4 regions of the Herbaspirillum sp. GW821-FHT09A12 genome follow, and region 1 is predicted to be linked to each of the others. Evidence: predicted binding sites of a transcription regulator. Region 1 holds the regulator's gene; each other region holds the start of a gene.
The links. The regulator FliA, encoded in region 1, starts transcription of late flagellar genes. The targets are predictions, from matches to a motif close to CTAAAGTTTNNNNNNNNNNNGCCGNTA.
Positions count from the first base shown of each region.

Region 2: AC07N6_RS15930 (DUF5610 domain-containing protein) is a predicted target of FliA. The motif match lies at 3,907-3,933, and genes of this name have one in related genera.
Region 3: motA (flagellar motor stator protein MotA) is a predicted target of FliA. The motif match lies at 3,606-3,632, and genes of this name have one in related genera.
Region 4: AC07N6_RS21970 (DUF4088 family protein) is a predicted target of FliA. The motif match lies at 2,493-2,519, and genes of this name have one in related genera.

Region 1 is NZ_JBWKPR010000002.1:1,004,975-1,010,496, reverse strand. It holds gene flhF (flagellar biosynthesis GTPase FlhF) at 1-971, shown strand, start outside; gene AC07N6_RS09665 (MinD/ParA family ATP-binding protein) at 1,006-1,806, shown strand; gene AC07N6_RS09660 (RNA polymerase sigma factor FliA) at 1,812-2,546, shown strand; gene AC07N6_RS09655 (flagella synthesis protein FlgN) at 2,653-3,114, opposite strand; gene flgM (flagellar biosynthesis anti-sigma factor FlgM) at 3,140-3,445, opposite strand; gene flgA (flagellar basal body P-ring formation chaperone FlgA) at 3,610-4,338, opposite strand; gene flgB (flagellar basal body rod protein FlgB) at 4,549-4,977, shown strand; gene flgC (flagellar basal body rod protein FlgC) at 4,984-5,388, shown strand; gene AC07N6_RS09630 (flagellar hook assembly protein FlgD) at 5,400-5,522, shown strand, end outside.
Region 2 is NZ_JBWKPR010000007.1:62,267-67,788, forward strand. It holds gene pth (aminoacyl-tRNA hydrolase) at 1-477, opposite strand, end outside; gene AC07N6_RS15925 (Tex family protein) at 667-3,018, shown strand; gene AC07N6_RS15930 (DUF5610 domain-containing protein) at 3,128-3,847, opposite strand; gene AC07N6_RS15935 (ABC transporter substrate-binding protein) at 4,054-5,166, opposite strand; gene AC07N6_RS15940 (deoxyguanosinetriphosphate triphosphohydrolase) at 5,295-5,522, opposite strand, start outside.
Region 3 is NZ_JBWKPR010000008.1:102,685-108,206, forward strand. It holds gene AC07N6_RS17025 (cystathionine beta-lyase) at 1-990, shown strand, start outside; gene flhD (flagellar transcriptional regulator FlhD) at 1,610-1,927, shown strand; gene flhC (flagellar transcriptional regulator FlhC) at 2,088-2,684, shown strand; gene AC07N6_RS17040 (class I SAM-dependent methyltransferase) at 2,753-3,562, shown strand; gene motA (flagellar motor stator protein MotA) at 3,747-4,607, shown strand; gene motB (flagellar motor protein MotB) at 4,672-5,522, shown strand, end outside.
Region 4 is NZ_JBWKPR010000015.1:12,069-17,590, reverse strand. It holds gene AC07N6_RS21990 (hypothetical protein) at 1-649, opposite strand, end outside; gene AC07N6_RS21985 (hypothetical protein) at 759-1,226, opposite strand; gene AC07N6_RS21980 (DUF1304 domain-containing protein) at 1,521-1,874, shown strand; gene AC07N6_RS21975 (DUF695 domain-containing protein) at 1,891-2,412, shown strand; gene AC07N6_RS21970 (DUF4088 family protein) at 2,628-3,347, shown strand; gene AC07N6_RS21965 (DUF3047 domain-containing protein) at 3,420-4,181, opposite strand; gene AC07N6_RS21960 (LysR family transcriptional regulator) at 4,433-5,407, opposite strand.

The DNA.
Region 1 (5,522 bases):
AGATCCTGTCGGAAGTGATGAGCGAGATCCGTTCCATGCGCGGCGTGCTGGAAACGCAACTGGCGGAGATTTCCTGGGGCGGCACGCAAAAGCGCGAGCCGCTCAAGGCCCTGGTCATGAAGGAAATGCTGGCGGCCGGTTTCAGCGCCAGCCTGTCGCGCCTGATTACCGAAAACTTGCCCAACAACTCCAAGTCGCAAGACATCATGTTCTGGGTCAAGTCGGTGCTGGCGCGCAACCTGAGCACACTGGCCGATGAAAGCGAATTGCTGGAAAACGGCGGCGTGTTCGCCATGGTCGGGCCGACCGGCGTGGGCAAGACCACGACGACCGCGAAACTGGCGGCGCGTTGCGTGATGCGCCATGGTTCCGGCAAGCTGGCGCTGATCACGACCGACGGCTACCGTATCGGCGGCTACGAACAACTGCGCATCTACGGCAAGATCCTGGGGGTGATGGTGCATTCGGTCAAGGATGAAACCGACCTGCGCATTGCGCTGGAAGAACTCAAGGGCAAGCATACCGTGTTGATCGATACCGCCGGCGTGGGCCAGCGCGACCAGATGGTGGCTGAGCAGGATGCGATGCTGGCCGGCGCCGGCGTCGACATCAAGCGCCTGCTGTGCCTGAACGCCACCGCCACCGGCGGCACCCTCAACGAAGTGGTGCATGCCTACTCGGGCTCGGGCCTGGCAGGCTGCATCGTCACCAAGCTGGACGAGGCGGCCACCATCGGCAATGTGCTCGACGTGGTGATCCGCCACAAGCTCAACCTGCACTATGTGGCCAATGGCCAGCGGGTGCCGGAAGACCTGCATGTGGCCAACAAGCTCTACCTGGCCGACCGCGCCTTCAAGCAAAAGCGCGAAACCGCGCCGTTCGAATTCCAGGAGGGCGAGTTGCCGGTGGTGGTGGGTCCGACCGCACTTTCCATGAATGACAAAGGCTTGCGCGAGGTGACCTTTGGCTAGTTACGACATCGACCAGGCGGCAGGACTGCGCCGGATGCTGGAGCGTCCGGTGCCGCGCCTGTTTACCTTTTTGTCGGTACTGGGCGAGGAAGAGAAGAGCGCGATGCTGATCAACCTGGCGGCATCGCTGAGCCAGGCCAACCATCAGGTGCTGCTGGTTGACGGCGGTGTCGCATCGTCGGGCTTGCTGACCCGTATCGGCCTGCGCCACGACGTGGCCACGTTGCAGGAAGTGGCCCACATGGAGCGGCCGTTGCATGAGGCGGTGCGCCTGCTTCCGGAGGGTTTCTCGATGGCCCGCATTGCGCGCCGCGCGGTGCCCGCGGCCGGCCATCCGCAAGCGGGCCGGCTGCTCGCGATCTTCGATACCCTGATTGAGCAGGCTGAAATTACGCTGGTCAACGGCGTATTGGCGGAGGACGATTCGTTCCCGGTCTCGACCATGGAAATGGGGGAGATCGTCATCCAGCTTTCCACCAGCGCATCGTCGATCAAGGCCGCCTACGTGCTCTTGAAGAACTTGACCGACAGGATCGGGCGCCGTCCGTTCAGCCTCATCGTCAACGATGCGAGCGAAGCGGAAGCGCAGACCGTCTATGCCAACATGGCGCAGGCGGCCAGCCGTTACCTGGCGGCACAATTGAATTTCCTCGGATCGATTCCGGCTGACGATCATATCCGGCGCGCCTGCGGGCAAGGCAGGGCGGTGATGGACGTGTTTCCGTTCGCGGGCGCGTCGATCGCCTTCCATCGCCTGGCCAAGCAGCTGGCAGGGCAGGATGCGGCAAAAAGCGCTTACGGCATGGCAACCGACGGTGCAAGTCTCGGAGTGTGACGTGCATGTATAACGTCAAGGGAAAAACAGGCAAGAACGATTTGCTGGAGCTGCATGCGCCGCTGGTCAAGAAGCTGGCGCATCAGCTCAAGGCGAAGTTGCCCCCTAGCGTCGAGGTGGACGACCTGATCCAGGCCGGCATGATAGGCCTGCTGGACGCAGTCAACCGTTATGAGGAAACGCACGGGGCGCAGTTCGAGACCTACGCCGTGCAGCGCATCCGCGGCGCCATGCTGGACGAGTTGCGCAGCAGCGACTGGTTGCCGCGCAGCATTCGCCAGAACGCGCGCAAGGTGGAAGATGCGATGCAGGCGCTGCTGCAGAAGCTGGGGCGCCAGCCGCAAGAGAACGAGGTGGCGCAGCACATGAAGCTCAGCCTGGCCGAATATCAGGCCATGCTCACCGACTGCGGCGGTCACCAGCTGATCTACTATGAAGACTTCCACGATGACGACAGCGGCCATGAGCATTTCCTCGACCGCTACCAATCGGCCGACACCGACAATCCGCTGCAGAACCTGATCAACGGCGGCTTTCGCGAGGCCGTGGTCGACTCGATCCGGGCCTTGCCGGAGCGCGAGCAAATCCTGATGGGCTTGTATTACGAGCAGGAGATGAACCTCAAGGAAATTGGCGCCGTCATGGGCGTGTCCGAATCGCGCGTATGCCAGTTGCATAGCCAGGCGATATCGCGCATGCGTTCCTATTTGCGCGAGCATGCCTGGTCCGGGGTGGCCTGAGCGCTGGCGCGGCAATACAGGAAAAACGAAAAGCCCGGCTGTGCCGGGCTTTCTCATATGGTTTGCGCCGATTCTCGATTCTCAGTCGGGGCGCCCGCGATCGGTTTCACACCACGCCAAGGCGGCGACCGACCGATTTGATGCTGCTTTGGCCGTCCGGGCCATAGAAGTTGCCGGCATTGGATTTGCCTTGCAGGATGGTCAACGCGCTTTGGTTGATCGACAGTTTCTTGCCGATCAGGATGCCGTTGACGCGGTTCAGTTCCTTGGCGTCTTGCGCTAGGTCGAACAGGGCCGCCCAGACTTCCTTGTCGTCATCCGCACCTTGTTCATTCATCCATTGCTGCATGCCGCTTTCATCGTCGGCATAGCCGAGGCTGGCCAGGACCTGGTGGCGGTGGCCGGCCAAGGTGGTCATTTCGGCAACGATGGCGGCTTTTTCGCCGATGAGGTCGGTCATGCCTTCGGACGCGGTCTCGGAGAGCAATGCTTGCTCCTGGCGCAGTTTTTCAACCAGCCGGGCCAGCGCCGTTTTTTCCTGTGTCAGACTTTGTGCCGGGTTGTTCATTGTTTGATGAGCGTGCAGAGTCGGATTAAGCCTTGCGTGCGTTGATCAGTGTCTGGACGGTATCGAACAGGCCGCTGGCGACTTTATCCGGGTCGACCTGGAAAGTGCCGTTGGCGATGGCCGCCTTGATTTCCGCGATCTTCTTCGCATCGAAGCTGCCGCCGCTGCCGTTGGCCTTGGTTTCCAGCGACTGGTAGGTGGCCGACAGGCGCACGCTGTCCGACGCGGCGGCCGTCGAGGCTGCGCTGTCGCCGGTTGGCACGCCCGACCGCGGCTGGGCCTGCTCGGTAGTGCGTCCGGCGGTGGATTTCAGGGCGTCATTAACATTCACGGCAGTATTCCTTGTAGGGTGAGGGTGCTTCGCACCGCCTGTCGCTTAGATTATCGGCTATTTATCCGCAAACTTTAACAGCTGGCGCCGCAATTTGAGCCCTGTCGCCATTTTTCTTTGCATTCGTCCCGGGCGGATTCCCGGGGGAAATGAATTGCCCTGTATTAATAGTTGATTTCCAGAATCCCGCCCGCCTTGGCAATGCCGCTGACAACTTGTCCGGCCGCTGTCCGCGCCTGCGCCATTTGCCCCTCGGAGGCGTTGGTCAGGGCGCGCGCCTCGGTTGAAATCTGGAAGCCGGGGCCATTGGAAACGACGCGTACCGGCTGGCCCTGTTGCACCACGCGCTGGTTGCGCACGGCGTCCATGCGCAAGGGGGTGCCGGCGCGCACCGACATGGAGATGACCCGTCCCACCGCCTGGGACTCGTCGGTGATGATGCCGTTAGGCAATCCCGACAAATCGCCGCGCATGCGCGTGACGTCGGCGGCGCTGATGGTTTGCCCCTGCACCAGCGGTACGGCTGCCACCAGGTAATCCGAAACCACCCGGACGTTGGCCCGCACATAAACGGTCCACGGGGCGGGCGCCACGCACTTGATGCCGATGGTGGTCCGGCCCCACAGGCGCGCGCCATTCGGCATGAAGGCCTGCGGCTCGATGCAGGCGGTCAGGTTGAGGCGGGGGTCCACCGGATCGACGTCGACGGTGACGCTGCCAGGCAATCCGGAGGTCTGCATCTTGAGGAATTGCTCGGCTGTCTGTTGCAAGGCCGGCAAGTCCTGGCGCTGGGGAATATTCGGGTCCGCTTGGGCGAACGCGCCTTGGAGGCCGCATGCCAGCAGGGCGAGGGCGGCCACGGCATGGCGCAATACGCGGAAAGGCTGTTTCATTTTTTGCAACTCGCCCCGGACGGGGCATTGGCGAATCTTGGCAGCAATGTTACTTCGCGCGCGTGAGGTCAAAAGCAGGAACAAGGGAGGCTTTTCTCTGCTTATCGCCCATTAAACTTCCGGGGGCAACCGTATGATCGAGCTTATGTAATTCCATCATCGGCGCAGTCCGCGATAACTTGAGCGGCGCCGGTATTCCAGGAGGGCCTGATGGTCTCAAAGCTCGACGACTTTTTCCGCTTCAACGAACTGGCGCTGAACCTGCGGGCCCAGCGCCAGCAGGTGCTGGCCTCCAATATCGCCAACGCGGATACCCCGAACTACAAGGCGCGCGACGTCAACTTCGCCGATGCGCTCAAGAACGCCCTGGACAATAAATCGACCGCCTTGCCTCCGTTGCAGATGGCGCGCACCGCCGCCGCGCACGTCGCCGGCGAGGCGGCGGCTTCGGGCGAGGGCAGCATCGGCGGTTCGCCGCTGCTGTACCGCACCGTGACCCAGGGCAGCGTCGACGGCAATACCGTCGACATGGACGTCGAGCGCAATGAGTTCGTCGACAACGGCATTCGTTACGAAGCCGGCGTCACTGCAGTCAACGGCCAGATCAAGGCCATGATTAACGCCATCCAACCGGGTTGATAAGCCATGTCCCTTTCTAATATCTTCAATGTGGCCGGCTCGGCCATGAGCGCGCAGTCGCAGCGCCTGAACGCCGTGGCCAGCAATATCGCCAACGCCGACAGCGCCACCAGCCCGGACGGCACGCCTTACAAAGCCAAGCAGGTGGTGTTCCAGGCGATTCCGGTCGGCGGCGTCAAGGACAGCGGCGTGAAGGTGGCCGCCGTGGTCGAAGACCAGGCGCCGCCCAAGCTGGTCTACGATCCCAAGCACCCGATGGCCGACGCCAACGGTTACGTGGCGATGCCCAATGTCAATCCGGTCGAGGAAATGGTCAACATGATCTCCGCCTCGCGCTCTTACCAGACCAACGTGGAAACGATGAATACCGCCAAGTCCATGCTGGTTAAAACCCTCACCATCGGCCAATAGGACTCTAGCCCATGACCACCGTATCTTCCGACCTGCTGACGTCCATGAACGGCACGAGCAGCACGAGCTCATCCAGCAGCTCGAGCAGCCTCAACGACAATAGCTCCGATGCGATCCAGAATCGCTTCCTGACG
Region 2 (5,522 bases), on a different contig from region 1:
CTGTTCTTCCTTGCGCGGGCGGTGCAGCACGAAGTCCGCCACCGGCTGCTGCAAACCGAGCGTGCGCGGATGGCCGATGCCCAGGCGCAGGCGCCAGTAGTCTTGCGTGCCGAGTGCGGCCGTGATGTCCTTCAAGCCGTTGTGGCCGCCGGACGAGCCGCCTTTCTTGATGCGCGCCACACCGGGCGCCAGGTCGAGTTCGTCATGCGCCACCAGCACTTCATCGGGGGCGATCTTGTAGAAGCGCGCCAGCGCGCCGACCGACTGGCCGGAGCGGTTCATGTAGGTCTGCGGTTCAAGCAGCCAGACTTCGTTGCCGGCGATCGATGTCTTGCCGGCCAGCGCGGCGAAACGCGCCTCGCGCGCCAGGCGCACCGGGCCGGCCAGGTTGTCGACCAGCCAGAAGCCTGCGTTGTGCCGGGTTTGTTCGTATTCCGGGCCGGGGTTGCCGAGACCGACGATGAGACGGATGGACATATTGCAAAAATGGACAGAAGTGCGATGTTGAAACGGCGATTATCCCGAGTTTGCCGTCGCCCGTCCAATTCCTTCGTACCGCATGCAAAGCGTTGCAACGCGTAATCGGCCGCTGTCAAGATTGGCGCGCGCGGTTGAATTGCGTATCATCCAACGCTTGTTTTTCTTTACTGTTGACTGGGTTTCACAATGCTGCCTTCTATCGAACAACGACTCGCCCTTGAACTCGTCGCCAAGCCGGGTCAGGTCGCTGCCGCCGTCGCCTTGCTGGACGAGGGCGCGACTGTTCCCTTCATCGCCCGCTATCGCAAGGAAGTGACCGGCGGCCTGGACGACATCCAGCTGCGCCTGCTGGAAGAGCGCCTGCGCTACCTGCGCGAGCTGGAAGCCCGCCGCGCCGCGATCATCGCCTCGATCGAAGAGCAGGGCAAGATGACGCCGGTGCTGCTGGACGCCATCGTCCACGCGGAAGACAAGACCCGCCTGGAAGACCTGTACCTGCCCTACAAGCCCAAGCGCCGCACCAAGGCGCAGATCGCCGCCGAAGCCGGCCTGACCGAGCTGGCCGATGCGCTCTTGGACGACCCGACGAAAAATCCGGAAGAAGAAGCCGCCAAGTACCTCAAGCCGGCCTTCACCACCGACAACGGCGACAACCCCGGCGTGCCCGATGCCAAGGCGGCGCTGGACGGCGCGCGCCAGATCCTGATGGAGCGTTTCTCGGAAGACGCCGAGCTGCTGCAGAACCTGCGCGAATACCTGACCGAACACGGCGTGGTCGAGTCGAAAGTGGTGGAAGGCAAGCAGGACGCCGGCGAGAAGTTCGCCGACTACTTCGATTACTCGGAAACCGTCGGCACCATCCCCTCGCACCGCGCGCTGGCGCTGTTCCGCGGCCGCCGCGAAGAGGTGTTGAATGTGGTGCTGCGCCTGGACAGCGAAGAAGAAAAGCCGAAGTGGGATGCCCCGCACAACCCGTGCGAAGGCCGCATCGCCTCGCGCTTCGGCGTTTCCAACAAGGGCCGCGCCGCCGACAAGTGGCTGTCCGACACGGTGCGCTGGGCCTGGCGCGTGAAGGTGTTCATGCACCTGGAAACCGAACTGATGACCAAGCTGCGCGAAGAAGCCGAAGCCGAGGCCATTAACGTCTTCGCCCGCAACCTGAAGGCGCTGCTGCTGGCCGCGCCTGCCGGCCCGCGCGCCACCATGGGCCTGGATCCGGGGCTGCGTACCGGCGTCAAGGTCGCCATTGTGGACGCCACCGGCAAGGTGGTAGCGACCGATACCATCTATCCGCACCAGCCGCGCAACGACTGGAATGGTTCGCTGCACTCGCTGTCGCAGCTGGCCGAGAAGCACAATGTGTCGCTGATCTCGATCGGCAACGGCACCGCCTCGCGCGAGACCGACAAGCTGGCGCAGGACCTGATCAAGCTGCGTCCGGAACTGAAGCTGACCAAGATCGTGGTGTCGGAAGCCGGCGCCTCGGTGTACTCGGCCTCCGAATTCGCTTCCAAGGAACTGCCCGACCTGGACGTGTCGATCCGCGGCGCGGTATCGATCGCGCGCCGCCTGCAAGACCCGCTGGCCGAGCTGGTCAAGATTGATCCCAAGTCGATCGGCGTGGGCCAATACCAGCACGATGTGAGCCAGACGCAATTGGCGCGCTCGCTGGACGCGGTGGTGGAAGACTGCGTGAACGCCGTCGGCGTGGATGTGAACACCGCCTCGGCGCCGCTGTTGGCGCGCGTGTCGGGCCTCAACGCCAGCGTGGCGCAGAGCATCGTTTCTTATCGCGACATGAAGGGCATGTTCGTCTCGCGCGCCGCGCTGCGCGATGTGCCGCGTTTGGGCGACAAGACTTTTGAGCAGGCCGCGGGTTTCCTGCGCGTGATGAACGGCGAGAATCCGCTGGATGCCTCCGCGGTGCACCCGGAATCGTATCCGCTGGTGGAAAAGATCCTGGCCGATATCAAGAAGGACATCAAGGGCGTGGTCGGCCAGACCTCGCTGTTGAAGGGCCTGTCGCCGGCCAAGTACGCCGATGAGAAATTCGGCGTGCCCACCGTCACCGACATCCTCAAGGAACTCGACAAGCCGGGCCGCGATCCGCGTCCGGAGTTCACCACCGCCACCTTCAAGGACGGCGTGGAAGAGATCAAGGACCTGCGCCCGGACATGATCCTGGAAGGCGTGGTGACCAACGTCGCGGCCTTCGGCGCCTTCGTCGACATTGGCGTGCACCAGGATGGCCTGGTGCATATCTCGGCGCTGTCGAACACCTTCGTCAAGGATCCGCACACCGTGGTCAAGGCCGGCCAGGTGGTCAAGGTCAAGGTGCTGGAAGTGGACGAGAAGCGCAAGCGCATCGCCCTGACCATGCGCCTGAACGACACCGCCCCGGCGCCGGGCGCGCGCAATGAGCAGCGCGGCGACCGCAACGATTCGCGCCGTCTGTCACAGCACCAGAACCAGCGCTCGCGCGAGCAGGCGCCGGCCGGCAATGCGATGGCGGCGGCGTTTGCCAAGCTGAAGGGGTGAGTCGTTCCGGCGCTTGATGTCGCATCGTTTCGCATCGTCGTCGGCCAATAGAAAACAGGCTGTTCCCGCCCAGGAACAGCCTGTTTTTTATTGCCTTGCCGATCAACGATCAGGCGGTGGTGCTGATGCGCGTCTGGGTCACCGAGACCGATATGCTTACCGTCGTCTGGCTGGCCTCTACGGTGCCTGCGCTGTTGTCGCCATTGTCGGCGTCGGTATCGTCGCCGTCCTGCTTTTCGCCCTTGACCTTGGCGATGAAGTCGGCCAGCGATTTTTGCACCAGGTCATAGGTCTTGTCGATGTTGCTGGCAATGTCGCCATTGAGCACGCTCAGGCTGTCGAGAATGCCGCGCGCTTCCTTGAAGCCCTGGTCGACGCCCTTGAAGATCAGGGCCATGTAGTCGTCGATATTGGCGGCGTCGTCCTTGTTCGGGTTGTGCTGCTTGTACAGTTCGAACATGTTGGTGATGAACGAGACGATGCGGCCCGCCGTGCCTTCGGGAGAGTTGTCTTGCGACATGGCGTTCTGGATGGCGTTGTCGCCCATCTCGGGGCGCAGCACGTCGTTGATGTTTTCGATGGCGCTTTTGTAGACCAGCGCCAGCGGATCGTTCTGCGAATTGATCGACACTTCCAGCGAAGCTTGCAGGATGGAAACGTTGAGCTGGGCACGGGCGCCGGATTCGGTCAGCAGGTTGGCCTGTTGCGCGTCGGCGATCTTGTCGTTGGATGAGGCGGTGGCCGGCTGGTTGGCCGAATCGGCGGAAGTGGCGCTGGCGGGCAGCAAGGGCTTGGTGTCGACGCTGCTGGCGGTAGTGCTGATGGACATAACGGTCTCCTGTGCAAGGACCGCGCTCAAAAAAAGGGGGACGGCAGTCCTTCTTCAACTTACGGCATCCGCAGCGGAATCTGAAGGTTTGAAAAACAACTTTTAATGATTTTAATGTTGAATCGAGACAGTACGTATCGTTTTGTCTGATGTTGCCTGATTTTAACAATGTCTTCGATTTGTCCCGCAAGCCGGCGATTGGCGCCCTAATGGGCGAAAGTGCCTGCCCTGGTGACGGTGGTGAGGTCGACATAGCTGGAGCCATGATGGTTGGATTCGGAAAAATTGATCCGGTATCCGAGGCCGTCGTAGTTCTCTTCATTGATGCTTTTCAGGGCGGCAATCAGCTTGTCCCGCGTCGGGGCGGGGCCGGCGCGCCTGATGCCTTCGGCCAGCACCTTGGCGGCGATGAATCCTTCCAGTTCCAGATAGCCGAACTCGCTGACGCGGGCCTGGCGCATCGCCTGCTGGTATTGGCGCACGATGGGGACGGTTTTCTTCCATGGGAAGGGCATGGCCTGCGAGACCACCATCCCGGCCATCGTCTGGCGCTGGGCGTTGTCCAGGGTGCTGTAGACGAGTGACGCAGCGTAGAAATAACCGCGATAGCCCTTGGCGCGCAAGATCTCGATCAAGGGAACATTGAGCGCCGGCGAACTGCTCATGACCAGGATGATGTCCGGCCGTGCGCGCAGGAGGTGGTCGGCCATTTCATCCATGCCCGGGCCGACCGCGCTGACGGACGCCACCAGCTCGGCCCCGGCGGCGTCGATCATGGTTTGCACGAGGGCGCCGCTTGGCACGCTGGGATGGTCGGTAAAGATGGCCAGGCGTTTCAGCCCGATCCTGGAAAAATGCGAGAACAGGTAGGTGTATTCGTCGGCGTAACTGGCGCGGATAGTGAATACATGGCGATTGAGCGCGTTGTAGACGATGCTGGCGCCGGTGAGCGGCGCGAAAAATGGGGCGCCGTTTTCATTGACGATGGAAAGCACGGCGCTGCTGGTTTGCCAGCCGACATAACCGAACAGCGCCAGCGCCTTGTCGTCTTGCAGCAGCTGCCGCGTGTTTTGGACTGCCGTGACGTGATCGCTCCGGTCATCCATTGTGACCAGCCTGATCTGGCGCCCATGGATGCCGCCGTTGCCGTTGACCTGCGCGAAGTAGGCATTGGCGCCGGTGAGGAACTGCCGGGTGATGTGGGCATGTTGGCCACTCAGGTCGGCGGACTGGCCGATGACGATGTCGTCGCCGTTGCCGGCGCCGGCGACCGGGCTGCACGCAAGAGCCAGCACGCCAATCAGCAATAGCGCAGGCATTCGCATGAGGATCTCCTTGTGGGCGCAGTTACCTGGAATCTTTGATGTTAGCAACGCCGCACAGGAGGGCAACGGCCATCAGCCGCAGTGATGAAAATAGAGAGTAAATCTCGTATTTTTTTTATTTATTATGTCTCTTCCATCAGGAACAGGCGCCGGTGTTCACGTATCGCGTAGCGGTCGGTCATGCCGGCGATGTAATCGGCCACCTGGCGCGCCTGCCGGTGCAGGCGCTGCGCCTCGTCGGCGATCTCCTTGACCTGGTAGGCCGGCGGCAGCAGGTTGGGCTGGCCGATGAAGGCCTGGAACATCTCGCTGATGATGCGGCGCGCCTTGGCGGTCATGCGGTTGACCTG
Region 3 (5,522 bases), on a different contig from region 1:
GGCACCCCGACCAGCTTCGTGCTGGAGGCCCGCTTGGCGGAGATAGAAGGCGGCAAGTATTGCCGCGTCACCCCCAGCGGCCTGGCGGCGATCGCGATGATCAATTTCGCTTTGCTGAAAAGCGGCGACGATGTGCTGCTGCCGGACAATGCCTATGGGCCCGGCAAGGATCTCGGGCAATGGCTGCAGCGCGACTTCAACATCACGGCGCGCTTCTACGATCCGATGATCGGCGCCGGCATCGCCGACCTGATTGAACCCAATACGCGCCTGGTGTGGACCGAGGCGCCCGGTTCGGTCTCGATGGAAGTGCCGGACATCCCGGCCATTTGCCGCGCCGCCCATGAAAAGGGCGTGCTGGTGGCAATCGACAATACCTGGGCGGCGGGCCTGGCGTTCAAGGCCTTCGAGCATGGCGTCGACATCGTCATGCAAGCCCTCACCAAATACCAGTCCGGCGGTTCCGATGTCCTGATGGGCGCGGTCATCGTGCGCGACCAGGCGCTCAATGAGAAGCTGGAGCTGGCGCACATGCGCCTCGGCTTCGGCGTGGGCATGGACGACGTCTACCTGGTGTTGCGCAGCCTGTCATCGATGCGTTTGCGGTTCGAGGCGCATGACGCGGGCGCGCGCAAGGTCGCCGCTTGGCTCAAGCAACGGCCGGAGATTGCCGCGGTACTACATCCCGCCTTCGAGGATTGTCCGGGGCACGCATTCTGGAAGCGCGATTTCACCGGCGCGGGCGGCCTTTTTTCGGTGATCTTCGATCCGCGCTTTGGCGAAGAGCAGACCGACCGCTTTGTCGATAGCCTGCGCCTGTTCAAGATCGGTTATAGCTGGGGCGGGGCGCACAGCTTGTGCGTGCCTTACCGGATGCGAAGCATGCGCAGCCAGTGGACGCGGGAAGGCCAATTGGTTCGTTTCAGCATCGGACTGGAATCGCCGGAAGACCTCATCGGCGATATCGAACAGGCGCTTGCCCGGATGTAGCTGCCCGTACGGTATCTAGAACTTATTCTGTGATGAGATCCAGATAAAGACGGTATTCCCGGCTATTTTCTCGCTTGTCATGGAAATGAAGGAAATGTTGCCCCTTTTCATCCCTTTATTCGCAGCACGAACGTTTTATAATTGTTCCTGTACTGCCATGTTGCGCAAACGATGTAATGTCTTGTAAAGATATGCAAGTTTTGTCCTCTGCGTTATGGAACAAAACTACATTGCTGGCAGCAAGGAGATGTTCGCTCTGTTGATGAGCTAGTCGTTGCCAAGCAACATAAGCGCCCCGCACGCAAATAATTTACATCTGGTTTTATTGTCCAAATGGTAATTTTTTTGAGAGGTTTCACTGCGGAAATTTTTTCTGTTGAAAAATGTAAAACATCTCCGAAAGTCTTCTGGCAGCTGTCTTCAAATAGCTTTTAATTAATTTATTTGAAACAAAAATAAGAATTTGTAGGACAAATTCCTACAAATCACACTGGGTCGTATCTGACGAAAAATACCGACCAAGTCTAATTTCCCGCCTTTCTCCCCCCCCTCAGAATTGGCTTGCAGTCAAGTAAATGTAACTGACTGTAAGCGGTTTCCTTTTGAGGCGGGGGTTCAAATGAATACTAACGACATGATGGCGGAGATTCGCGACGCCAACCTGAGCTATCTCATGTTGGCACAGCAGATGGTTCGTTCCGATAAGCCGACGGCGATTTTCCGGCTCGGCATCAGCGCGGAAATCGCCGATCTGATCGAAGGCTTGAGCAATGCCCAGATCATGAAGTTGGCCGCCACAAACATGATGCTGACGCGTTTTCGTTTCGACGACAGCGCCATTCTCGGCATGCTGACGAACTACAACAAGGATAAAAGCCTGGCCCAGTCGCATGCGGCCATTCTGATGGCTTGTCAGCCCAGCGAACAAATTTCGTAAAACAACAAGACAAGAAGAGCCGGTGCGGCTGCATGCAGTCAACGCACCGGAGGGGAAGACGTTGAGCAGGACATAAGTTGGTCTTGGAAGTTTGCAGTCTGATGTCTTGCTTACAGGCGGATGGCAAGGCAGAGTCGATACGAAATCATCGGGGGGTAGCATGGCTAAGAAAAGCGTTGTCACGGAGGCGCAGGAAATTCAGTTGGCCATAGAGCTGATCAATCTGGGGGCAAGGCTCCAGTTGCTGGAGTCCGAAACTTCACTCTCGCGCGAGCGCTTGCTGAAGCTGTACAAGGAACTGAAAGGCGTTTCGCCGCCCAAGGGCATGCTGCCGTTTTCCACCGACTGGTTCATTACCTGGCAGCCCAATATCCATTCCTCCCTCTTCATCAACATCCATAAATACCTGGTTGAGCATGCGCGCATTGCGGGTATCGAGGCGGTCATGAAGGCCTACAAGCTCTATCTGGAGCAGGTCGGCCAAACCGATTCGGGCGAGCCGGTGCTGTCGCTGACCCGCGCCTGGACGCTGGTGCGCTTTTTCGAAAGCAAGATGCTGATGACCACTCCCTGCTGCAAGTGCAGCGGCCATTTCGTGGTGCATCGCCTGGATCTGCACCAGGATTACCTGTGCGGTCTATGCCACATGCCTTCGCGCGCCGGCAAGACCAAGAAGGCCAAGGACGCCGTGATTGCGCTGATCGAGCCGGTGCTGTTGCCGGTTGCGGCATCGGCGCCGCTGGCAGCTGTGGCCTGAGTGCTTGCCTTATCTGGCAAACCTGGCAAACGGCAGTACGCGTACCCCGGATGAGGCCGTTCGCATAGATGCCAGCAGACCGGAATGATCCCGAAGTTCGTCGCAAGCCTTTGCTGCAGGCTCCGGCTGTCCAAGCGCTGTTCCTCTTTTGCATTGGCCTGGTCGGCGCCAATGTGCTGGACGTGCTGGCCCAGCGCCTCGGCCTGGCCCCGTTTTCCCCTGTCCAGACATCGCTGCTGCATGGCCTGATTGCCGCATTGCTGGCGCGGCTGCGGCGCATGGCGGCCTGGTGGTGGTTCATCCTGCTGGTGTTTCCCGCGGCCGCGCAGGGCGTGGCGCACCTGCATCTTCCTTCCTGGCTGTTCCTGGCCATCTTCCTGTTCATGCTGGTGTTGTTCTGGTCGACCTTTCGCAGCCAGGTGCCGTTCTATCCCTCCGGCCTTCCTGCGTGGAATGCGGTGGCCGAGCTGCTGCCGGCCGGACGCCCGATCCGCTTCATGGATATCGGCAGCGGCCTGGGCGGCGCCGTGCTCAATCTCTCGCGGCGGCGGCCGGACAGCGAGTTCAGCGGCATCGAGATCGCCCCTTTGCCGTGGCTGGTCAGCCGGGTGCGCGCCGCATGGGCGGGAAACCGTTGCCGTTTTGTCAGGGGCGACTACCTGCTGCTCGATTTTGCCGACTACGACGTCGTGTTCGCCTATCTGTCGCCGGCCGCCATGGTCGCGCTGTGGCAGAAGGCGTCGGCGGAAATGCGCCCGGGATCCTTGTTGCTCAGTTACGAATTCCATATCCCGGGGGCGCCGCCGGACATCGTGGTGCAACCGGATGGGGGCGGGCCCGCGCTGCATGGATGGCGCATATCGTCGGCCGCGCGGTAAGCGGAGGGTGAGTCGGCGTTGAAAATAAGGCGAGACGGAACGTATTAAGTTTCCCGGTTTTCAGCCGTAAATCGAAAAGGAAGGACGTTTTTCGGATATGTATTCCCCCATTTGCTTGAATGGAATACATGTAATCTGACGAACGTGAAAATACACTCAACGCCACCGGGACGGGAGTAGGCACTTGTTAGTCATCATTGGATATGTCGTGGTCATGGCGTCCGTCTTCGGCGGATTTGCCCTTGCTGGCGGCCACTTGGGGGCGCTGTTTCAACCGGTCGAACTGCTCATGATCGGCGGTGCGGCCGGCGGCGCGTTCCTGGTCGGCAACAACGCCAAGGCCATCAAGGCCACGCTGAAGGCGTTGCCGACTGTCCTGAAAGGGTCGAAGTACACCAAGGCGCTGTACATGGAGTTGATGGCGCTGCTGTTCGAAATCCTGACCAAGTCGCGCAAGGAAGGCCTGATGTCGATCGAAGGCGACATCGAAGAGCCTGAAAACAGCCCGATCTTCAGCAAGTACCCGGGCGTACTGGCCGACCATCACCTGATCGAATTCATGACCGACTACCTGCGCCTGATGGTGTCGGGCAACATGGATGCGTTCCAGATCGAAAACCTGATGGACAACGAAATCGAAACGCACCACCACGAAGGCGAAATCCCGGTGCATTGCATCGCCAAGCTGGGCGACGGCATGCCGGCCTTCGGTATCGTGGCGGCGGTGATGGGGGTGGTGCACACCATGGAATCGGTGGGTATTCCCCCTTCCGAGCTGGGCATGCTGATTGCGCACGCGCTGGTCGGCACCTTCCTCGGCATTTTGCTGGCCTACGGTTTCGTGGGGCCGTTGGCGAGCCTGCTGGAACAAAAGCTGCATGAATCGACCAAGATCTACCAATGCGTCAAGGTCACCTTGCTGGCCAGCCTGAACGGGTATGCGCCGGCGCTTTCGATCGAATTCGGCCGCAAGGTCCTGTTCTCGACCGAACGCCCGACCTTCCTCGAGCTGGAAGAGCACGTGAAGCAGGCCCGCAGCAAGTAAGGCGAACCGAACCGGCGACCATCGATTTTGACAGCAACCATCAGCACCCAGCAGGAGTAGAGACATGGCCGACGAAGGGCTGCGTCCCATTATCGTAAAACGGATCAAGAAGGGCGGCGGCGGCCACCATGGCGGCGCCTGGAAGATCGCATACGCCGACTTCGTGACTGCGATGATGGCGTTCTTCCTGCTGATGTGGCTGCTGGGTTCGACCGCCAAGGGCGATCTCAACGGTATCGCCGAATACTTCAAGACCCCGCTCAAGGTGGCCATGGCCGGCGGCTCCGGCAGCGGCGACGCCAATACCGTTTTGCCCGGCGGCGGCAAGGACCTGACCCGCCAGGACGGCCAGTTGCGCAAGGGCGAGAACGACGTCGTCACGCGCCGCCAGACCTTGAAAGAGGCGCAGCAGGAGCTGGAGCGCGCCGAGCGCGTCCGCCTGGAGCAGCTCAAGCAGCGCATCGAAAAGGCGATCGATTCCAATCCGACCCTGAAGCAGTTCAAGAACCAGCTGTTGATCGATATCACGTCCGAAGGCCTGCGCATCCAGATCGTTGACGAAAAGAACCGTCCGATGTTTGCTTTGGCCAGCGCCCAGTTGCAGCCTTACACCAGGGAGATCCTGCACGAGATCGGCAAGACGCTCAACGACGTGCCCAACAAGATCAGCTTGTCCGGCCACACCGATGCCACGCCCTATTCCAGCGGCGAGAAGGGATACAGCAACTGGGAGCTGTCGGCCGACCGCGCCAATGCTTCGCGGCGCGAACTGATCCTGGGCGGCATGGATGAATCCAAGGTGCTGCGCGTGGTGGGGCTGTCTTCCGCGGTGCTGCTGGACAAGGAAGATCCGTTTAACCCCATCAACCGTCGCATCAGTATCATCGTGATGAACAAGAAAGCAGAAGAACTGGT
Region 4 (5,522 bases), on a different contig from region 1:
CCGAATATACGGTGCCTGCGATAGTAATTTGAGTGGTTCCGCCATCTCCGCCGCTTGCTCCCGAACCGCCAGCGCTTCCCGCCGCTCCAATTACTACCGCATATGCTGTGTTAGCAGACAGTCCACTTAAATAAAATGTCGCCGCTGCTCCCGCACCGCCACCACCGGAGACACCATTGGCAACCAATGCTGAAGCGCCGCCACCGCCTGCACCTACTAGGGTAATTTTAAAAACCGTCGATGTAGTAACGCTAACAGGTGTGATGAAGTTCCCGCTTGCCGTGATTTTTTCAAAACCAAAATTTTTCGACACATTCAACTGACCTAAGTTGACCGCCTGTTGGCTCGCCGTCGCCATCGCCACTTGCTGAGTACCGCCAGGGCAATCCAACAGAATCCAACACAACGCCCCAGAATTCAACAGTGGGCCAACATAAGAGACCAATGTCGCCACGCTGTTAGCTACCAGTTCATTACCCTGCAACGCCTGGCCGCCCAACCCAAAAATCGGTGCTGCGGCATAACCATCCGGAGCGAAAGTTGCATCCGCCAGATTGGTCGTGCCAACTATAAACTTCTGAACGATCCCATTGACTGTCGGGGTAGCACCGAGTGGTACGGCATTTGAAGCTGTATATGAAGTTGTCATTTTTCCAGTTCCGATTTGTGAGGATTGAAGGCCCGCTCTTCATCAGCGGGATTTCAAATATATTCCTTTTCAATCGGCGCCGTTTTTCATTGCGGCATGACGGGCAATCTCAATGCGCCAGGATCGCCACCGCCTGTGTGCCGTAGGCGATCAGGTAACCGCCATGTTCGCGCTGCCAGCCTTGCGCGGCAGCCATGTCGGGGAACCAGTTGGTCTCGAAATCGCGGAACATGCCAAGTTCAAAACGATAGCGGTCCAGCAGCGCAGGCGGCCGTGCGTCGACCTGGCGCGCGCACAGCTCCCAGCTGGCAAAACCGACTTCGCGCGCCAGCGTATGCAGCACGTGCTTGAGTTGCAGGCTGCGGCGCAAGGGGTGGAGTTCGGCCACGGAAATTTCCGGCGTCACCTGCATGGCGACAATGCGGCGCAGGACGGGCAATGCCTCGCTGCTGCGCTCGGAATGTACCGCGCGCAGCAGCCGCTTGGCATAGCGGCGCAGGAAATCGCCGTTGGCGAGGCTGTTGCCGAAACCGGGTTCGGCGATATTTATGGCGTGGGGAAATTGGGTAGACCACATTACGTTTGTTCCTTTCAAGCGTCGTCTCCCGCCACGACTATCAAGGTTCAACGTCTGTGTTCAAGAACCTGAGCAGGTTCCAAGAGGTACTTCCGCAGACGGCAGGTGCATCGGCTTTCGCGGGAATGGGCGCCCTGCCGCGCCCGTGGCCGCATTCTATCCGCAACGGCGCAACTCTGCCAAGCCGGGGGTGGCGGCGATGCGACAGCCGTGCCGGCAAGGCATCAACATTGGCGAGGCTGGCGCTTTCGGGCATGATCGCAACAGCCCCCATCACGAAAAAAGGAGAACCCCTTGCAAACGCTCGCCACTGCCCTGCTCATCCTGATCGCCATCGAGCATGTCTGGATCCTGGTGCTGGAGATGTTCCTGTGGACCAAACCCATCGGCCTGAAGACGTTCGGCCAGTCGCAACAAGCCGCCGAGGCTTCGCGGGTGCTGGCCGCCAACCAGGGCCTGTACAACGGCTTCCTGGCCGCCGGCCTGTTGTGGGGAGTCGCCGCGGGCGAACGTCCGGTGCAGTTGTTTTTCGTCACCTGCGTACTGGTCGCCGGCATCTACGGCGGGCTCACTGCGAAACGCTCCATCCTGTATGTCCAGGCCTTGCCGGCCCTGCTGGCCTTGCTCGCCCTGCTGGCCGCGCGATGACTGGCCAGGCGCCCCGATGAACAAACTCGCGATGGCCATGCTGGCACTGCTCGCCGCCGGCGCACTACGCGCGCAGACTGCCGACAACGCCGAATGGTGGAGCTATCTCTCCGAGCGCGACGGCAAACCCGACAGCGTCCGGCTGGACATGGGGTTGCGCAGGGTGGCGCCGGTTTCCGGCTATCCGTATGTAATCGTCACCGGCGTGGGTTACCGTTCGAGCCGCCCGGACGGCTTGCCCGAGCCGGGCGACGCCGGCCGGCTCAACGCCATCTCGGAAGCGCTGGTGGCGGCCATCGGCCGCAAGACGCGCAGCATTTATGCCGGCACCGTCATCCATAACCTGGAACAACTCAACTATATTTATGTGATCGATCCCAACGGTCTCGGGGAAACCGCCGCGGCGGTCTATGCCAAGCTTTGCCCGGGCTGCGAAATACATACCGAGATCAAGGCCGACGCCGCCTGGTCGAGCTACCGGGATGTCCTGTTCCCCAACGAAGATACGCGCCGCCGTTACGGCCTGCGGCCCTATTGAGGGGGCCTCTCGCAACAGGACGCCGCCGGACGGCGCCAGGCGGGTGGCGTGCCCGGAAAGCGAACGGGAATTTCCCAACATAAAGTTTTCCTTCGATTTGGCCGATAATCATTGTTCACGGTTGCCGCTTCGCACAGGACGTGAAGCAATGACAACTACCGGCCGGCAGCCTGCGATGCCGGCGCGACAACATCAAACACGCTCGGGGAAGGGCAATGAAACAGATCAAACTCAACCTCAAGGATGAGGCATACGAATCGCTGCAACGCGATTACAAGAACTTTGTCCGGCTGTCGACGAAAGTCGATTCGGGCTTCGTTTCCCCGACATTCGACGGTTTCTTGCTGGCCAAGGTCTCGGAAAACCCCCATTTCCTGACCGAGGACGGCGTACAGCACCTGATGCTCTCGGGCCAGTACGCCTGGGCCAAGCGCGCGCTGGACAAGGATTTCCCTGATGTGGTGGAGATCCTGATCTCGCAGGCGTCGAACTACGGCTTTTACATCGCGGTACGCCATGACTGGAGCACGGACGACCTGCTGGCCGCCTCCAAGGCCTGGGCCGCGTCCATCGTCAAGCAAGCCAAGGGCGACGAATCGCAGATCGATATCCTGGCCGCGCAAATCAAGAATTCGGTGACCAGCATCACCGTGGTGCAGGAAAAGCTGAAAACCCCGGCTTCGCAACTGGCGCACGCATTGGTGCAGGAACTGCGCGAGACGCACATCGCCATCGAACATGCCTCCGGCGCGGTGGCGCGCGAAAAGCTGGGCGCGCTGCGCAGCCTGCTGCGGCTGGGACGCGCCTACGGCAATGTATCGGAAAAGGCGGAGCAGGAGATGATCGAGCGTCTGAAGGCGCAGAAGCCCTGGCTATTCACCGAAGGGCCGAAGGGATTCTGGGGCCATGTCGCCGCATGGTGGCGCGGCGTGTGATGGAATAATGCAATGAAGACAAACCAGGCCTGCCGGCGCACGTCCGGCAGGCCTGGTTTGCCTGGAGCCTGCTCACGAGCCGGCGTCAACCTCGCGCATCAGCCTGATGTCGCCATACCAGGCTTCCACCTTTTGCCCGGTGTTATCGGTATCGGTGAGCACGCCCACGCCAATCAGCCGTCCCGGCTTTTCGCCGAACGCCTTCTCGTAGTCCTCCGCCACATTGCGCTTGTATTCCACCCATTGCCCGACATTGACCGTGCCGCTTTCGACCACCAGCATCTGGATGCGCCCGGTACGGGTATTGGCGATCACGCTGCCCACGGGCGCCTTGTTTTCCCAGATGTACATCAGCGTGGCATAGGGCAGCTCATGGCCGGTCAGCAGCTTGGCCGTGTCGAACAGGATGGTGTCCATCAGCGACAGCTTGTCGTGGTCGCCATCGAACGCCAGCACGATGCGCACCGGCGAATCCTCGGTCTCGCGCTGGGTATTGTCGGCGCTGGGGATCAGGGCCGCGGTCTTCCAGTTCCATGACAGCCAGGGTTTCTTGTCGATGTCGATATTGACCTGGTGGCGCAGTCCGGACGATGCCTTGTCGGCATAGGCGCGCAGCACCGTGCGGCCGGCATCTTCGACCAACTGGTAGTCGGTACTCTTCTTCCTGCGCGCCAACGCCAGCGGCTCCCATTCCGCCGGCAGTCCTCCCGGCGCATTGGCGGAGAACAGCGCCAGGGCCCGGTCCAGCCGCGCCTGCTTGGCCGCCGCCTCAGGCGACAACGGCGCCTGCTTTTGCCCGGCGCAGCCTGCCAGCGCCAGTGCGGCGATGGTCAATGCCGCGATCCGCCACGGATGGCGAAAACGGGGAAAAGGGCGCAAGCCTGGAAGAAGCCGCCCAACAGCCGGGGAAAGCCAGAACCGCAAGCAACGCAATGTCATGGAAACAACCAGAAGAGCCGGCCTAGTCGGCCGCAATAACGGAAACTGCGTGACACCCACGGCCCTCGTCGTGCGGGCGCGGTGAACAGGCAGGGGGGAAATCGCACCACATCATACGCGAAGCCGTGCCCGGCCCGACAGCATCCTCAATTCTGCTGGCGCAAGATCTGGATGAACATCTTCGATAACGAAGACAAGGTCGTATTTTTTCGCGTGACGATGCCGTAATGTTCGATCCGGGTTTTCAGCCCGACCGGCAAGATGCACAGCATCTGCTTGGCGGCGAAGAAATGGGCGATGTCCAGCGGCATGACGGCCACCATGCTGGACTGCGCCAGCAAGGTCACCGTGACGAAGGGCGATGCCGTCTCGATCACATTGCCCGGGACTTTCAGGCCATCCAGCTTGAACTCGTGCTCGATCCAGATGCGCATGGGCATATTGCTCGAATACAAAATCCAGGAGGCGTCCGACAGCTCCTGCAAGCGCACCTTGTGCGCGGTGGCCAGCGGATGATCGATGCCGCTGACGATGCACATGGGCTCGCCGCGCAGCATTTCATAGTTGTACAGGTTCGGCTGGGAACTGACCGAGGAGCGCCCGATCATCAGGTCGATGCGTCCCTGGTCGAGCAACAGCAACTGGCGCGCGCTGGTGTCTTCGGTGATTTCGATGGAAACGTCCGGCTGGATCTCGCGCAGGCGCGACAGCGCGCGCGTGACGAAGGGCGCCGCGCCCATGATGGTGCCGATGGACAGGCGGCCGCCGCGGCCGCTGATCATGTTCTGCAGTTCGTCGCGCAGGTTGGCGACGTCGCTTTGGATCAGGCGCGCATAGCGGATCACGCAGCGCCCCAGTTCGGTGGCCTCGATGCCGCGCGGCGAGCGGTCGAACAGGGTGACGCCCAGGGCATCTTCCATTTCATGCAAGGCCTTGGTGGCAGCCGGCTGCGTCATGTGCATCACTTCGGCCGCCTTGTGCAGCGAGCCCTGCTCATCGAGCGCCGTCAGCAAGGCGACCTGCCGGAAACGCAGGCGGCTGACAATGGAACCGACCGAGGGCAATTCCCCCCCGGCCGTCTTGAGTTGGTTATCACCCGATGAATTAAGCTCATTAGACATCGTTTTGTAAGCCTCTTATATTCGGTGCTGCGAAAAACCACAATGCTAGCGCATCTATCGTCCAGCCAAAGCGATGCGTGAAAAAAGCAGGAGACTTTTGCGAAATTGATCTGGC